DNA from 2 places in the Shewanella indica genome. Region 2 is predicted to be linked to the other one. Evidence: predicted binding sites of a transcription regulator. Region 2 holds the regulator's gene; the other holds the start of a gene.
The links. The regulator sigma-54, encoded in region 2, starts transcription at its own class of promoters, with help from an activator protein. The targets are predictions, from matches to a motif close to GTTGGCACGNNNNTNGNNT.
Positions count from the first base shown of each region.

Region 1: fliE (flagellar hook-basal body complex protein FliE) is a predicted target of sigma-54. The motif match lies at 4,085-4,103, and genes of this name have one in related genera.

Region 1 covers NZ_JAWXXR010000001.1:2,900,122-2,909,372, reverse strand. The annotation lists gene fliH (flagellar assembly protein FliH) at 1-898, opposite strand, end outside; gene fliG (flagellar motor switch protein FliG) at 912-1,955, opposite strand; gene fliF (flagellar basal-body MS-ring/collar protein FliF) at 1,948-3,657, opposite strand; gene fliE (flagellar hook-basal body complex protein FliE) at 3,699-4,031, opposite strand; gene SIL79_RS13040 (sigma-54-dependent transcriptional regulator) at 4,210-5,541, opposite strand; gene SIL79_RS13035 (sensor histidine kinase) at 5,538-6,602, opposite strand; gene SIL79_RS13030 (sigma-54 dependent transcriptional regulator) at 6,683-8,113, opposite strand; gene fliS (flagellar export chaperone FliS) at 8,392-8,802, opposite strand; gene SIL79_RS13020 (hypothetical protein) at 8,809-9,132, opposite strand; gene fliD (flagellar filament capping protein FliD) at 9,145-9,251, opposite strand, start outside.
Region 2 covers NZ_JAWXXR010000001.1:927,984-937,234, forward strand. The annotation lists gene lptC (LPS export ABC transporter periplasmic protein LptC) at 1-94, shown strand, start outside; gene lptA (lipopolysaccharide transport periplasmic protein LptA) at 81-614, shown strand; gene lptB (LPS export ABC transporter ATP-binding protein) at 611-1,339, shown strand; gene SIL79_RS04280 (RNA polymerase factor sigma-54) at 1,435-2,898, shown strand; gene hpf (ribosome hibernation promoting factor) at 2,930-3,217, shown strand; gene ptsN (PTS IIA-like nitrogen regulatory protein PtsN) at 3,220-3,663, shown strand; gene rapZ (RNase adapter RapZ) at 3,660-4,514, shown strand; gene SIL79_RS04300 (HPr family phosphocarrier protein) at 4,501-4,776, shown strand; gene mgtE (magnesium transporter) at 4,935-6,299, shown strand; gene SIL79_RS04310 (hypothetical protein) at 6,436-6,819, opposite strand; gene SIL79_RS04315 (molybdate ABC transporter substrate-binding protein) at 6,976-7,767, opposite strand; gene SIL79_RS04320 (OmpA family protein) at 7,957-8,619, opposite strand; gene SIL79_RS04325 (transposase) at 9,130-9,251, shown strand, end outside.

The sequences.
Region 1 (9,251 bases), 2.0 Mb from region 2:
TCTCGGCCTTGTCGCTCACAACGGCTGTTTGTTCATCTGCAAGCGTTTGCCCCTGCTCGCTGTCCGGTATAGGCGGGCTTGGCCTATCGTCTATTGCGGCCTGCTGCTGAGCAGCCCTTTTCGCCAACATGGATTGTTCGGCTTCAAGATTGGCAAACACCCCGTCCAAACGGGTTTCCAGACGCATATCCACTTGCGAGCGTTGGCTGTCCACCACACAATCGCCCCGGTTGAGGCCGGGATCGGCTTCCAGTGTCCAGCGGTTACGTGCCAGTTGTTCTTCACCGTAGAGCTCGCTGACCAAAGCCATATCTTCGGGATGCAGGCGCAGATTCACTTTCTGCTCTTTGAGTGGCAGGGCATCTATCCCTTGCCTGAGCGCCGCCAGTATATGTTCCGGATGGGTTTTCAATTCATGGGCAATAAGATTGCGCGCCAAAGTGGCGACCAAGGTCAGTAGCGATTCTTCTATCCGGGTATCCAGCAGCGCCAGCGGCGCCTCGAACTGAGCGAGCAAAGCATCGAAACGTTCTATCATGGCGGCGGCCTGCTGTAGGCCTTCTTCCCGGCCTTGCTCAAGCCCCTGGGAAAAACCTTCACTGTGGCCCTGTTCCAAGCCCTGAAGACGCCCTTCCTCCAGGCCTTTGGCCAGCCCTTGCTCCTTACCTTCGGCAAAACCTTCCTGCTCGGCTTGCTCGCGGATAGATTCGATTTCAGCCAAAGTCGGTGGCGAAATAACTTCTTCGGCAGCCTTGGGCTCTATGCGTCCAGGTTTGTGACCAAACAGGTTACTCGGCTTAAGCGGCATGGCGTCACCCACATCGGGCAACTGCCAATGAACAAACTCGTCTGCTTCATCCGGCGGCAAAATGTTGTGGGGCACCTTTTTGTCTGTCATTCAAATTCGCCTGTCAGAGGAATTCTTCACTGCCGCCGCCACCGAGCATAATCTCTCCGGCATCGGACAAGCGACGGGCGATGGACAATATCTCTTTCTGGGCCACTTCCACTTCGCTGATACGAATTGGCCCCATGGCCTCGAGATCGTCACGCAGCAATTCGGCAGCACGTTTGGACATATTGCCGAGGATCTTTTCCTTCAATGGCTCGTCGGCGCCCTTGAGCGCCTTCATCAGTACATCCTGCTGCACTTCCCGCAGCAGCGTCTGAATACCACGGTCGTCGACATCGATGAGGTTTTCGAACACGAACATCAAGTCCTGGATCTGCTGCGCCATCTCTTCGTCGGACTCGCGCAGAGTTTCCATCAGTTGGCTCTCCACCCCGGTATCCAGGTAGTTCATAATGTTGGCAGCAGCCTTCAAACCACCCATCTTGGCCGCCTGGGCGCCACCCTGACCGGCAAACTGTTTCTCCATGATGTCGTTCAGCTCCTGCAGTGCTGCAGGTTGTACCTCTTCAAGGTTGGCGATACGCATCATCAAATCGAGACGGGTGTTTTCCGGGAACTGGGCAAAGATTTCCGCCGCCTGATCCGGTTCAAGATAGGACAGTACAATGGTTTGGATCTGCGGATGTTCGTTCTGGATGATAGTCGCCACCTGTCTGGCGTCCATCCACTTGAGCGAGTCGAGGCCTTTGGCGCCACTGCCCATGACAATCTGCTCGATAAGATTACCGGCCTTGTCTTCACCCAATGCGGTAGTCAGTGCCTTACGCACAAACTCTTCGCTGTTAAAGCCGATGGAGGAGTATTTCTGGATATCATCCAGAAACAGCTTGTGAACCGCAACCACCTTCTCCTGGCCGAACTCCTGCATGGCCGCCATGGCCATACCCACCTTTTGAACCTGTTTGGGTTCCAAGTGTTTGAGAATAGAGGCCGCATCGGCTTCACTGAGACTCAGCAACAAAATGGCGGTCTTCTCAATCCCGTTGAGATTCTTGACGTCGAAGCCGCTCTCGGCTGGTTTATCCGCTTTTTTTTCAGGCATCTTCTTGCAACCAGTTCTTCACCACTTGGGTGGACAGTTCAGGTTCATTGGCCACCAGAGCACGTATGGCCTTAATCATATCATCATCTTTGTGTAGATCCGGTATCAGAATCGAACCGTCATCGGCATAGCTGTATTCACTTTCAGGGCGGTTGAGCATGCCCAGGGTGTCGGCAGCGTACTGATCTTCAATATCTGCCAGCTCGTGCCCCAGCGCAGGTTCATCCGGCATATTCTGGCCATCGGGGTAGATGAGGCGCTTGAGCATGGGACGCACCACGAACAGGATAAGCACCAAAATCACCAGGGCACCTATGCCGAGTTTCATCGCCCGCCAGAACCAGGGCTGCTCCCACAGAGGTGGCTCAGGCAGGTCTTCAACCAGCTGATCCATAAAGGGCACAGTCACCACTTCTATCATGTCGCCCCTTTGGCTGTTGAAGCCAACGGCGCCTTCCAACAAGCGGCGGATGTTGGCCATCTCTTCACCTGTGCGAGGCACTCTGGCGACCTGCCCATTTTCACCGGCAGCCCCAGCCTTGTAGTCGACCGCCACTGAGACACTGACCCGGCGTACCACGCCTATCTGCTGACGGGTATGGCTGATGGTGGTATCCAGCTCAAAATTACGCGTCGCTTCCCTATGGCTGTTGCCTGAAGTAACACTGCTGCTTTGCGTCGCATCGGCAGCGTTTTCAGGAATATTGGACTCCATCGGCGGCTGATTGGAAAGGGCTCCGGGGATACCGCCACTGCTGCCACCGACACTGTTGTTTTCAACTGTCATTTCACTGCGAAGTGATGGCAGATCTGGGTTGAAACGCTTGGCAGTTTGCTCGACGGCGGTGAAGTCCATGCTGACATCCACTTGAGAGGTGAAGTTTTCCGGGCCGAGAATGGGCATCAGAATCGAGTCAATTTTGTTGCGGTATTCGTTTTCTTTTTGTTGTACCAGTTCCAGCTCGCGCCTGGCGCGGGCAGATACTCCGTCCTGACTGCCTGAATTCAGCAAACGGCCGTTGGAGTCTGTCACTGTCACCCGACTGGGATCCATGTCATGAACCGCTGAGGCGACGATATCCACTATCGCATCAACCTCCTCCTGGCCTAAACCGCCCCTGCGGGTATTGACCACCACAGTGGCACTGGGCTTGGCACGGTTGCGGGCGAACACATTTTCCTTTGGCAGCGCCAGGATCACCTTGGCGCGGCTGACACTATTGAGCTCTTCAATCGCCCGCGCCAGGTTCATCTCCTGACTCTGCTTCAGCCGTGCCTGCTCCATCCGCTGGCTGACACCAAAGCCGGAGTCCTGGCTCAGATAATCCTTGGCATCGGCGCTGGAATCTATACCGGCGCGGCTCAGCATCATCTTCACGTCCTGGTATTTATCTTCAGGAACAGTAATCACATCGACTTCAATCTTGTACGGCACCCGGTTCTTATCCAGCACATCGAGTACTTGTACCATCTCCTGAGTGTCCATCTTGCCCAGTGGCCGATATTCAGGCTCCTGAGCCCAGATCATCACAAATACCGCCAGCGCCAGACAGATAGCCAATGCCAGGATCATGGTGATCTGCCGCAACATATCCACTCCCCCGAGGGAGCCCAATACACCCGACTTGTTTTCCTGTTGGACCCCATCCAGCGTAGTTCCAGCGGCGGAAACATTGGATCCTGCTACTAATTCTGTGCTCACTGTGCGTTCCTGTTATCCGGGATCTGTGATGCAAGCAGGCCTTAAACAGGCATGCTCATAATCTCTTTGTAGGCTTCGACCAGCTTGTTGCGCACCTGCACTGTAGCCTCGAAGGCAACGCTGGCTTTCTCGCGGGCAATGACAGTGTCAGACAGAGACACAGTGGTGTCGCCCATCTCCAGCCGGGTAGCCAGATTGGATGATGTGCTTTGCAGCTCACTGACATTGCCGACCGCCTGGGCCAGCAATTGGCTAAAGTCGGCCCCTGAGGTATTGCCCACCTGACGTACAGGCGAAGACTGAAATCCCGTTGGGGCAATTTCACCTTTAAGTGATTGCATTTCCTGCAATAAAGAATTGGCACCTATTTGCATCTTCTCACTCCTGTCGTCAGCGAATTGACGAAAAATCTGGGTTACCGGACTCTATGCAATTAGTTTGCCAAAAGTGGAAAAAACAAGATTGAGAGAGCTAAAGGCCCTGAATTCAAGCAGAGCCAGAGGAAAGACAAAAGGATTGGAAAGCGGCCTGACGGCCACTTTGGGAGATGACTCAGGCGGGCACCTCTATGCCCATCTCGCGCATACGCGCCATCTTGTATCTGAGAGTGCGGGCACTGATCCCAAGCTTCTCGGCCACCAGCTTACGGCTGCCCTGACACTGAGCCAGAGTCTCGAGAATAATTACATGCTCCTGAGCCTTGAGTTCATCACCGAGTGCTTCCGGCGTTTCCTGGGCTGTGGTATCTCCCAGCGCAACATCCTGCAGATCGATAATAATATCGCCGGCTTCTATCTGCCCTTGATTCAAGATCAGTGCTCGCTGGATCACGTTATCCAGCTCACGGACATTCCCCGGCCAGCGGTGGGCCAACAAACGCCGCACAGCAGCATCGCTGAGAGTTGGAACCGGGTTAATCGCCGCATTTTCGGCATGGCGTGCCAACAGATGCTTGGCCAGCGGAATGATATCCGCCGGTCGTTGATTCAGTGCCGGCCAGGCAAGCGGGAACACATTGATCCTGTAATAAAGATCTTCGCGAAACTCGCCCTTGGACACCATATCTTTCAGATCCCGGTTGGAAGTTGCCAGCACCCTGACATCGAGCTTAATGGTCTTGCGGCCACCCAGGCGTTCAACCTCACGCTCCTGCAGCACCCGCAGCAGCTTGGCCTGCAAAGACAGCTCCATTTCGGAAATCTCATCGAGCAACAGGGTGCCGCCATGAGCCTGTTCAAACTTGCCGGGGCAAGCCTGATAAGCCCCGGTAAAGGCGCCTTTTTCGTAGCCAAACAAGGTGGCTTCGAGCATATTTTCCGGGATGGCGGCGCAGTTAATCGCCACAAAAGGCCCGTCAGGTCTTTGGCTATGCTGATGAATATAGCGAGCCAGCACCTCTTTGCCCGAACCGCTGGGGCCACTTATCATCACAGAGGCGTCAGAGGCGGCTACCCGCTGCGCCAATGCCAGCAAGGCCAAGCTCTTTTCATCGGCCACTACGGGGCTGCCACTAACCACTTTGGGACGTAAATAACGACTCACCTGATTAAGCAGCACCTGAGGAGCAAACGGCTTGGCGAGATAATCTACCGCCCCCAATTTGATGGCACTAACTGCATTATCGATAGTGGCATAGGCCGTCATCAACAGGACCGGCAACTGCGGATGCTGCTGACGCAGATAATCCAGCAGTCCCATACCGCCGATACCCTCCATCTGTACATCGCTTATCACCATGTCAAAACGATTACCTTTCAAAGCCGTTATCGCTTCTTCGGCACTGGCGACATCGACGCACTCATAGCTGGCCAGCAACAAGGTATCGAGCAACGCTTCCCGAAGCGCGGAATCGTCTTCCACCAACAAAATTTTTGCTTCGCTCATGCCACGCCTCCTTGAGAGTCTGTCGTCAGCGGGAATGTCAGCGTAACGGTACAACCGGCGCCCAACTCACAGCTGAGATCCAATTTGCCGCCGTGGCTGCGCACGACTGACTGCACCACCGCCAGCCCAAGCCCTGTACCCTGACGCTTGGTGGTGAAGAAAGGCTCCAACACCTGTTTTTGCATCTTGCTATCAAGCCCCTTGCCGTTATCTATCACATCAAGGCGCAGTGCCTGGTCACAGCTCAGACGCAGAATGACGTTTGTGGCACCGGCTTCCAGGCTATTGATCACCAGATTATTGATGGCAGAGCTCAATCCATGAAGATTAACCTGCATCTCGCGGTCACCTTCAAGTTGCAGACTCAATTCGGCGTTTTGCTTAGCGGCAATTGGCTCGCAGTTGGCCATCACTTTTTCCAGCACTGTCGAGAAAGGCACTCTGTCGCAGGCTTCCTCTTGCTTACCTTTGGCAATCAACAACATATCATTGACCTGCTGCTCCAACTCGGAAAGTCTGTCGAGCAGTTTGCCCTGAAAACGCTCTCTTGAGCCGGTATCCAGCCTTGGGCTGCCCAAATTGGCGGCATAAAGTAAAGCGGCAGAAAGCGGAGTGCGTATTTGGTGCGCCAAAGTGGCAACCATTTTTCCCAGAGCAGACAGGCGTTCAAGGTGGGAAAGGTTTTGCTGCAATAGCCGGGTTTCGGTGAGATCGGTCAGCATAATCAGCTGCCCCTGCTCAGGTGTCAGCGGCGTAATCGCCAGTTTCACCCGGCGGCCATTGCGCAGGGAAACTTCATGACCATCGTCTTTTTGCGGTGCGAAGGCGCGATTTATAATAGTAAGCCAGCGCTGACCCACCAGAGGAACACCCAACAAAGATTCGGCAACCGGGTTGGCTTCGCTGACCAAGCCGTCACCATTGAGGATAACGACGCCCGAAGGCATGGCCTGCAGAATATGCTCCATACGATTGGACATATTGGCGGCTTCCCTTACCGGGATCCATTCGCGGCCATGATGAGAGATGGTTTCGAGCTGTGCCAGCGGGCTTGCGGACATATTAACCCCGTCAAAAATACGATGCTGACAGGGTTAATGCAGACTTTATGCCAACTTAAAAGTCAAAAATTATCAGGATATTAATCTTTACTCATGCCGTATTTACGCATTTTCTCCACCAGAGTGGTACGGCGAATACCAAGCATTTCCGCGGCGCGGGCAACGACATTATCCTGCTGATCCAGTGCTTGGCGTATCATATCGATTTCCAACTCAGCCAAGAGATCCTTGAGATTGACTCCTTCAGGCGGCAGCTCACTGGGGAAACGGGTATCAGGCAGATCAACCGGTTCTTCGTCATTGAAGATAGATGCCAAGGCATCACGCTCAAGCTGTTCTTCGCTAACCTCAACCGAGTACTCGGGCACATCAATATGACGGTATTTAACCGGTAGATCATTAACGTCGACCAGACCACCCGGATAGAGGATAGTTAACCTCTCAACCAGATTGGACAGTTCGCGGACATTACCGGACCAGCCATGTTCCTTAAGCGAGTCGATGGCACGCTGGGTAAAACGCACCCGGCCCTTACCTTCGTTGAACACCCGGCTGACCAACTCCTGCAATAATAGCGGGATATCATCCCGGCGCTCACTAAGGGGCGGCATTTCGATGGGAAATACATTGAGACGATAGAAGAGATCTTCGCGAAACTCCCCTTCTTCAATCATGGTTTCCAGATTTCTGTGAGTCGCGGCCACTACCCGTACATCGGCGTTAATCGCCTTGTTGCCACCCACACGTTCAAACACTCTCTCCTGCAACACCCGCAGCAACTTGACTTGCATCTGCAGCGGCATATCGCCGATTTCATCGAGGAACAGAGTGCCGCCTTCGGCCAGTTCAAAACGCCCCTTACGGGAGCTGATGGCGCCGGTAAAAGAACCTTTCTCATGACCAAACAGTTCACTTTCCAACAGTTCCGGCGGAATGGCACCGCAGTTGACCGGAATAAAAGGGCCATCACGACGCTCTGAAAGATAATGGATATTACGGGCAACCACTTCTTTACCGGTACCAGAGGGGCCCAGCACCAACACTGTGGCATCAGAGCCGGCCACCTGGTTGATCAGGTGGCGCACATTGGCGATACCTTCGCTACGGCCAACAAGACTGCGGAACAGTTTGGTTTGATTGGCACTGGTAGGTACCTGAGGCCGCTTGACCTGGCCAAAAACCTGACAGAAGTGCAATAACTCGGTTAACTGGGAATAGCTCAGGGGTTCATCAATCCGGCCAAGCAGATTCGAGGAGCTAATGCTACTCTGCCCAAGCAGTAACATGGGCTGCCATGGCAGTTTGAACATCAGTGATTGTAATGCATCACCCTCTACGCTATCTGCAACCAAAATCATGGCCCGACATCGAGTTTCCGGCGATTGTGCATCAATTGTATCGGGAGCCACGACTTCGACTTGCTCACCAATAAACTCTAAAACACAAGACAAGCGATTGGTACGCTCAGAGGGGGGTCCGACAAGTAAAATTCGTTGATCTGTATGCATCATTCAGTGGGCCGCTAAGCTTTGGCAATTATGGATTCGCATTAATTATTAGTGTTAGTTGCTCTGGAAAGTCTGGCAATGCTTTCTTCACATACTCAGCTAAATTTGTAGCAATGCTGAATATTGTATTATCGGCACGATATAAGCAAGCCTAGGATGGCTTTTCTGCCTACCCCTTCCAGATTTTAGTCTAAATTCAGGGTATAAACGTCGATATCGTCAATTAAATGACGAACGTCAAAAAGGCGCCTTAAGCGCCTTTGTTCAGAGTGAGCAATAACTCAGCGGTTTTCTTCGTGAGCCGTAAGATGATGTTTATCGGCGGGGATAGCATCCCAGGCTTCTTTGATATCCCGCAGCACAGCCGCAACATCATCCAGAGCCTGCACATCATTGTTGAGATTCGCCTCTGTAATACGCCGCAGCATAAAGTCGTACAGATTATTGAGGTTGGTAGCGATCTCACCACCGGCTTCCATATTCAGGCTGTTGCTGAGACCGGTTATAATACCTATCGCCTTGTTGATGAAAATCCCCTTTGCCGACTGATCGCCTTGCTCAATGGCATAACGACTCTGAGCGATACGCTCCAATGCGCCGTTGAACATTAACTGAACGATCCTGTGTGGTGATGCTACGGAAATTTCATTCTCCAATGATACCTTCCGATAAGATTTCAGCGACCCTCTCATAAATACCTACCTGTTTGCATCTATAGACCTGTAAACGTTAACCTGACGTTTATTCTGGCTTCTGAGCGCCAAAAGCTCTTGCCTTTGTTGACGTACTGCTTTGGCATCCTGTTCAAAAGTGGCTGTCAGTTGCAGTTGCTCTTCAAGCAGTACAGGATCCTGCACTTGTGCTATCAAAGCCTGAAGCAAAATTTGACGCCTGTTTACCAGCTCATGCAAATTAGAGACCAACTCATCAGTTTTTTCATCCTCGGCGGGAATTGTCAGTAGGCAATCCAAAGCCCGGCGCAGCAATTCGTTGATCTGATTTAATTCTTCGGTTACCTGCATCTTTTATCCCAATCAGCCTTTCTTGATTGCCCCTGGTAAAGAGTTCAATGCTCCTACAACATTCTTGCCTTGGGCGTTCAGCTTGCCGACGACCAAATCCATCGCATTAAATTGTTTGG
Region 2 (9,251 bases):
CTTTAATATCAAGGGATCCGGCCTGTATGCCGATCTCAACGCTCAGCAAGTAAAGCTGACCAGTCAGGTGAAAGGAACCTATGAAACCAAGTAAGCTTTTTATCGGTGCCCTCTTGTGCATCACAAGCCTGTCGGCAGTGGCCATTGAAGAAGATCTGCTGCAAAAAGTCGAGATCAGCGCCGCCAATCAGTTTGCCGATATCAAAAACAAGCGCGTGGTATACGGCGGGCCTGTCACAGTCACCCAGGGCAGTTTGAAGCTGCTGGCCGATGAACTCACGGCTTACACTGAGGACAAGAGTGGCGAGCGGATCCTGGTGGCCAAGGGCTCACCTGCCACCTATACCCAGAAGCTGGAAGATGGCCGTCAGGCCAGTGCCAAGGCCAAAGAGATCCACTACAACATAGACAGCCGCATCATGACCTTGATAGGCCAAGCCAAAGTGGAACAGGACGGCAGCGAAGTAACCGCCGAGAAGATAGTCTACGACATCAACAAGCAGCAGCTGGAAGCGGAAAGCAGCGGCAAAGGCCAAGATAGGGTAACCACTGTTATCCAGCCGGAAAACTATCAGGATCTCAATAAGAAAGAACAGCAGCAGGAGCCGCAATGACCAGCACCCTGACGGCACAAAACCTGGCAAAGAGTTACAAGAAGCGCAACGTAGTCAAAGATGTCAGCCTATCGGTCAATACCGGCCAGATCGTGGGGCTGCTGGGCCCCAACGGGGCGGGCAAGACGACTACCTTCTATATGGTGGTTGGCCTGGTGCAGAGTGACAAGGGCCGTATTTTCATTGACGACGACGAGCTGACCTTGGATCCCATGCACCTGCGTGCCCGTAAAGGCATAGGCTATCTGCCACAGGAAGCCAGTATTTTCCGCAAGCTGTCGGTACATGACAACATCATGGCCGTACTGCAAACCCGCAAAGAGCTCAACAGCGACGAGCGCGAGGAACAACTCGAACAGTTGCTGGAAGAATTCCACATTACCCACATACGTGACAGCCTGGGGATGTCCCTCTCCGGCGGTGAACGCCGCCGGGTGGAAATCGCCCGGGCATTGGCCGCCAATCCACAGTTCATTCTGCTGGATGAGCCGTTCGCCGGTGTGGATCCCATCTCAGTTATCGATATCAAGAAAATCATCGAACAGCTTAAGTCCCGCGGTTTGGGGGTGCTGATCACAGACCACAATGTTCGCGAAACGCTCGACGTTTGTGAGCGAGCCTACATTGTCAGCCATGGGCAGTTGATTGCCGAGGGCACACCCGCTGAAATCTTGGACAACCAGCAAGTGCGTGCTGTGTACTTAGGCGAACAATTCAGGCTATAGTTAGGATCATGTCATCCGGCGGCAATTCCGGGTATTATAGTTTGTTATTATTGAATTTTTTCCTTGAAAAATAACGAGTAGGGATTAGCGGTATAATGAAAGCGTCACTCCAGCTCAAATTGGGTCAACAGTTGACCATGACACCTCAGTTGCAGCAGGCAATTCGCCTGCTGCAACTGTCGTCCCTTGAGCTGCAGCAGGAAATCCAGGAAGCCTTGGAAGCCAACCCTCTGTTGGAGATGGCCGAGGACAACCAGGATGACGCTATCGACGACAACCACAAGGAAAACGACGCCGGCGAATTGAGCGTCAAGCAGGAAGATGGTTCCACGGTAGAAACCTCAGAGGCATTGAACAATGAGTCTATGCCGGATGAATTGCCTATGGATACCACCTGGGATGAAGTCTTTACCGCCGCCAGCGCCTCAGGGCCGGCTATGGGCCGTGAAGATGACATGCCCTTCCAGGGTGAAACCAGCGAAGGTCTCTATGAACACCTGGAATGGCAAAAGAACCTGACCCCGTTTTCCGATACCGACGACGCCATTGCCACCGCCATCATAGATGCCATTGACGAGCAGGGCTATCTAACCCAGAGCACTGAGGAGATCCTCGAAGCCATGGGCAACCCTGAGATTGAGCTCGATGAAGTCGAGGCGGTACTCAAGCGGATCCAGCACTTCGATCCCATCGGCATCGCCTCCAGAGATCTGCGCGAATGCCTGCTGATCCAATTGCAACAGTTCAACGCCGACACCCCGCATCTGGCCGACGCCCGCTTGTTGATTGACGAACATCTGGATCTCATCGCTACCCGCGACTTTCGCACCCTAATGCGTAAGACCAAGCTCAAGGAAGATCAACTGCGTGACGCCATCAACCTTATTCAGAGCCTCAATCCCCGCCCCGGTTTGCTGGTGCAGCCGATGGACGAGGAATATGTGATCCCGGATGTCAGCGTCTGGAAGAAGAGCGGCCGCTGGGTAGTGGAGCTCAATCCGGACTGTATGCCCAAACTCGGGATCAACCAACAGTATGCTGCCATGGCCCGTAGCGCCCGCAGCCAATCAGACAGCCAGTTTATTCGTGGTCATCTTCAGGAAGCCAAATGGTTTATCAAGAGCCTGGAGAGCCGCAACGACACCCTGCTCAAGGTGGCCAACTGCATAGTGCAGTTCCAGCAGGGATTTTTTGAATATGGTGAAGAGGCCATGAAACCCATGGTACTCAACGATATTGCCGAGGCGGTCGAGATGCATGAATCGACCATCTCCAGGGTCACCACTCAAAAGTATATGCATACCCCGAGGGGAATATTTGAATTGAAGTACTTCTTCTCCAGCCATGTCGGTACCGAAGATGGCGGAGAATGCTCTTCCACGGCGATCAGGGCTTTTATCAAGAAGCTCGTGGCAGCGGAAAACCAGAAGAAACCTTTGAGCGACAGCAAGATGGCACAACTTCTGGCAGAACAGGGAATCAACGTTGCAAGACGCACCATAGCCAAGTATCGCGAGGCTATGATGATACCACCGTCGAACCAGCGTAAGAGTTTATAAATCCACAGTTGGAAATTGGAGGAATCTTTCTATGCAAATCAACCTGACAGGACATCATATCGAGATCACCGACTCACTGCGTGACTATGTGGAAAGTAAGTTTTCGAAACTTGAACGCCATTTCGAACAGATCAATAATGTGCACGTTGTGCTCAATGTACAAAAACTGCAACAGATTGCCGAAGCCAAGATCAACCTCACAGGCGGCGAAGTCTATGCAACTTCTGAACATGCCGACATGTATGCCGCCATCGACGTTCTGATTGATAAATTGGATCGTCAGGTCATTAAACATAAAGAAAAGCTGACAAAACACTAACGATGGAACTGAGTACCATCCTGCGGCCGGAGTGCACTACCTGTGCCACTCCGGGCAGTAAGAAAAAGGTACTGGAGCTAATTAGCGATCTCGCCAGCGCCCAGTACCCCACCCTTTCCTCTCAAGCGATTTTTGAAAGCCTTTTGGCCCGCGAAAAGATGGGGAGCACAGGTATAGGTAATGGTATTGCGATTCCGCATGGCCGGCTGCCTGATATCACAGAGCCGATTGCCGTGCTGGTCAAATGCGAAGAGCCTATCGCCTTCGATGCCATAGACAACCAACCGGTGGACATACTGTTCGCCCTTCTGGTTCCCGCAGATCAATGCCAACAACATCTGAGTACCCTGTCTGCCATGGCTGAAAAGCTCAGCGACAAAGCAATACTCAAGCAGTTGCGTAAATCCCGCGATGAAACAGAACTCTATCAGGTGATCACAGGATGAAACTCGCTATAGTCTCAGGCCGCTCCGGTTCCGGAAAATCCGTTGCCCTCAGGGTACTCGAAGACCTGGGTTACTACTGTGTGGATAATCTGCCCCTGCCCATGATAGGCAGCCTGCTGGAAAACCTCCGAGGCAGCAATGATCTGGTCGCCATCAGCATAGATGTGCGCAACATGCCGGATCAGGAAAAAGTGCTGGAAAAACAGTTGGCGGCACTGCCGGAAAACACCCAACTGACCAGCTTCTTCCTCAACGCTTCCGATAAAGTACTCCTTAAACGCTACAGCGAAACCCGCAGATTACACCCCCTATCCAAGAGCACTGTCTCGCTGCAAGATGCCATCAAGCACGAAGGTAAGTTGCTGGAGCCTATGTCGAAACTGGTGGATCACTACATAGATACCTCGGCACTGAATATCTATGAACTCAGTGACAAAGTACGGGAAATTCTGCTGGGTAGCGTCGACAAAGAGTTGGTGATCAACTTCGAATCGTTCGGCTTCAAGCACGGCATGCCCCAGGAAGCCGACTTCATGTTTGATGTGCGCTTTCTGCCCAACCCTCACTGGGAACCGGCGCTCAGGCCGCTGACTGGGCTGGATGAGCCGGTACAGGAATTCCTTATCCGTCAGCCACTGGTGAACAAATTTATCTGGCAGATAGAGAATCTGCTGGAAACCTGGCTACCGCACCTTGAACGCAACAACCGCAGCTATCTCACCATAGCCATAGGTTGCACCGGCGGCCAGCATAGATCTGTCTATGTCGCCGACCAGCTGGCCAAGCGTTTTGGCAACAGCAAACACAAGGTACAGGCCCGCCACAGAGAGCTGGGCAATGGCAAAGGTTGAACGGGAAGTCACCATAGTCAACAAGCTGGGCCTGCATGCCCGCGCCGCCACTAAGCTGGCGGTGCTGGCCAGCGAGTTCGAAGCCGATATCACTCTGATCCAGGGCGAGAAAAAGGCCTCGGCCGCCAGCGTGCTTGGGCTCTTGATGCTGGAAACCGGTCAAGGCAAAACCATACGCCTTATTGCCGAAGGCCCGGATGCCGAACCCGCAATGGATGCCATCTGCGCTCTGATAAACGCCCGTTTCGACGAAGCCAGCTGAAGTCTTAGGGAAAGACACAACACAGCAGGCAGTACGGTAAGCCGACGCAGAGCACGCGTGGGACTTGCTCGCCCCTTCCTTAGCACTGCACTCTTTGTTTCTATAACTCCCCTGTCTTGAGGTAACATATCCTCGCTTTGCATCACAGGGGGAACTGCATGCCAATAGAAGCGCTCGACCAAGAGCTGACAGAACAACGTCTTACTCAACTAAACCAAGCTCTTGGCAGTGGTATGTTCGTGCATGTGCGCGACATGCTGCAGCGAATGACAGCTTCGGATATCGCCTTTATTCTCGAATCTTCACCACCACGTACCCGTCAGGTACTCTGGCAACTTGTGGATCAGGAACAGAGCGGTGAGATCCTCGAAGAGCTGGGTGAGGATATGAAAGACCAGCTGATCAGCCTGATGAGTCCTGAGCGCTTGGCACGAGCGACTGCGGGTATGGATACCGATGATCTGGCCTATGTGCTGCGAAGCCTGCCGGATACCCTCTACAAACAGGTACTGCACTCCATGAGTGCCCAAGACAGGGCCAGGGTCGAACAGGCGCTCTCCTATCCGGAAGACAGTGCCGGCAGTCTGATGAACACAGATACCGTGACCCTGAGACCGGACGTCAACGTCGATGTGGTGCTGCGTTATCTGCGTCAAAGAGGCGAGTTGCCCGAAGCCACTGATACCCTCTATGTGGTAGATAGACGCGATGTTTTGCTCGGTGGCGTTAAGCTCTCCACCCTGCTGACCTGTAACCCCACCGCCGGGATCCGCAGCATAATGGATCCCGAGCTTGAGAGTATTCCCGTCACCATGCCGGACAATGAAGTGGCCCAGCTGTTTGAACGCCATGACTGGGTTTCGGCGCCAGTGGTCGACAGTGAAGGCCATCTGCTTGGTCGAATCACCATTGATGATGTGGTGGATGTTATCCGCGAAGACGCCGAACACTCCATGATGGGGATGGCGGGGATGGACGATGATGAAGACACCTTCGGCCCTGTGTTCAAGAGTGCCTTTCGCCGCTCTTTGTGGCTAACCTTCAACCTGTTTGCCGCTCTGTTGGCCGCCTCGGTCAGTAATATGTTTGAAGGCACACTGGAAAAATTTGCCACCATAGCAATTCTGATGACCATAGTGCCCAGCATGGGCGGCGTTGCCGGTAACCAGACTCTGGCGCTGGTGATCCGCGGTATCGCCCTCGGCCACATAGGTCAAAGCAACTCCCGTTGGCTCATAGGCAAAGAACTGGCTATCGGCTTTCTCAATGGCCTGCTGTGGTCGGCGTTGGTATTCACTGCCGTGTGGATCTGGAAAGGCGATCTGGCGCTCGGCGCCCTTATTGGCGGTGCCATGTTAATCAATATGACGGTAGCCGGTCTCGCCGGGGCCAGCATCCCTTTAATACTGAAAAAGCTCAATGTGGATCCTGCACTGGCCGGTGGCATGGTGCTAACCACAGTGACAGATGTGATAGGCCTGTTCGCCTTCCTGGGGTTGGCGACTCTCGTTTTAATGAGCTGAGGCGCTGATTTTAGTGAGCTGAAGCTCTACTTTTGAGGGCAGAATAACAGGGGCCAAGAGCATCAAGCTCTGACCTTGATGAATAAAGTAACAACAGGGCGACCAAGCTCGCCCTTAGGCTGTAAAAGATAGCGAGTCAGTCTTTAAGCCAACACACCTTGGGTTCACCCTGCTCACAGAAAACGGAGATACACTCGCCACGGCTCACCAACAGAAATTCCTGCAACTTGAGGTTGGCGCTGGCCATAAAGCCGCTGCGCTTGGCCTCTTGGCGGTACCAGCCGCCGTTGGAAATCTGAAATAACCAGCCATTGGAAAGGCTGCATTCGGTCCAGAACTCCATCAGGTCACCCTCATCCAACATTCGAAAGCCAACCACAGAGTCAAAATGAACCTGCGCCCTGCTACCTTCGACACTTACCTCGATATCCAGGCCCTGACTTTCATAGCAAAGGCGAATAAATCTCACCTCATCACCGAGGTAATCTGTCGCTATCGGTAAGCCTTTGGTTTCGAGCATGCTCCCCCCTGGTAAGGATATAATGCCTTACTTTAGAAGGATAATAATTGCCTGTGCAAGCTGATTTGCTCAAAAAGTAGCTATATACCCATAAAGAGAGTGTGCTTCAGTTCCGGGGAACTGAAGCACACTCTCCAAATATCTCAGTTATAGCGACTAAGGCTTAAGCGGCGCTTCAAAACCATAAGAGGCCAGAATGGATTGCCCCTTGGGAGACAGAATATACATGGCCAGCGGCCAAGCGGCAGGGTCGGCCTTATCCAGCACCAGCATGCCATAGTTGGCACCCACTGCCAGCGACTCGGGCAACGCCACTATCTTGAGAGCAGGCACTTCTTTCTTGGCCAAAACAGCGTTGGTGCAGTAGGTTAAAAATACATCCGCCTGTTTATTGGCCATCACCCAGCCATAGGGGTTCTTGCCTTTAGGGGGTTTGGCACTATCGGCGCCACCGGTCAATTGCAGTGCCTTGGCCGCCAATTTGGCCTGGCTACCCGGCTTGATAGCTTCGGCGCGGTCAAACACCTTGAAAGCATAGTCTCCGGCAGGGTCAGCCTTGGGAGTGGAGGTGCCCAGCTTGATCTTGCTATCCAGCAAAGTATCCAGCATATTTTCTGTCGTCAGAGGGACATTATCTTGCGCCAAGGCGCACAGGCGGTTACGGGCAAACATCACCACAGGCGCACCCTTGCCTTCCTGCATCAGTTTCTGTGGATGCTTCATATTGGCCGACGCAAACAGGTCGACCTTCTCGCCCTCTTCAATTCGGCCTCTGAGCAGGCCTGAAGGAGCAAACTGAGCATTAACCTTAACGCCGCCATCGGCCTGATAACTGGCGATAACATCCGTCATGGCTGTCTTCAAACTTCCTGCGGCCCTGAATTCCAAATCCGCCGCCTGCGAGAAGGCGGGTAGTAACAGTGCGAGTAAGCAGACGCTCTTTTTCATTTATTTTTCTCCGGTGTATAAGATACAGATGCCGCTAAACTCAACCAAAGCGCGTCACAAATCAACGCACCACGACAGAACTTGTCATAAACTCCCCTCAAGATCACGCCATCTGACAGAAAAAACCGGAGAAAGGGACAATTTGACCCAATAAAAAGGGCCGCCGCAGCGACCCTTAAGCTTAAAATCTTAGCCAAGTGGACTAAGAATAATCTCTACCCGACGGTTCTGTGCCCGCCCCTGAGGGCTGGCATTTGAGGCGATTGGGCTGGCCTCACCTCGGCCTTGGGTCAGCACTCGCTGTCCGGATACGCCTTTACGGATCAAGTAATTACCTACCTCACTGGCGCGAACCTGTGACAATCTCAGGTTGTAAGACTCAGAGCCGCTGCTGTCGGTATAACCCACTACATTCAGCTGAGTCTTGTCATATTCCTTGGCCACCAGCACTACGCTATCCAATACCCGCATGGCACCACTGCTGAGATCTGTCTTGTCGACCTGGAAAGTCACTTCATTGGGCATGTTGAGCACTATGGTATCGCCCACCCGGGTCACACTGACGCCGGTTGAAGCCAGTTGCTGACGCAACTTGGTTTCCTGCACATCCATGTAATAGCCGATACCTCCACCTACGGCAGCACCGGATGCCGCACCTATCAGGGCGCCCTTGCCCCTGTCACTCTTACTGGAAGAAGCCACACCTATGGCTGCACCGGCGACGGCACCTATCAGTGCTCCGTTGGTCGCCTTGGCGGTCTGTTGTTCATTGGTATAAGGATTCACTGTAGTACAGCCAGTTGCCAGCAATGCCAGCAACAGAGGAGCTGCCAGAAAAGCGCGCTTTTTCATGTTATTTTTTCCTTCGTCTGCTTGTTCCAACCTAAGCGGAACCTACCTGGCGCCAAAGTATATAGCAGCGCTTCAAGCAGGCAATCCCCCGGAGGCCATAGAGGTGGCAAATCCGCACGGCGTTCAGCATGGATTCAGTCAAATCCGACTTTTCCCACCCCCGGATTGTCAGCCAAGTGTCATGGCGCTGACATCAAATGAAGTCCCAAAATAGAGCAGACTGCACTCTATTGGGTAGCACCCGGCAGGCTCTCTCGATAAGGAAATGAATTAATTTTCTTTCATATCAACAGATTAAAAGAAAATTAAAAATTGGCATGTTTATTACATACCTACAAAGCAGTATTCCACTGTTCAGGAGTCATTATGAAAACATTGATGAAAATGCGCGACAGTTGGCATTCGCTCTGGCATGGCCTCAAGCACTTGGGCTACAGCCAATGGGATGTGGAATAGCAGAGCTGGAATCACAGCTCTGAAAAACCATTCTTGAACCATCAAGGAGGCAGTATGGAAATTAACGAGCAGAAGCTGCGACAGCAAGCCATTAAGGAAGTGACCCAGAACGGCAGGCTCATGTTTGACGTTGCCCGTCAGCATGGGATCTCCACCAAACAGGTTTATCAGTGGCT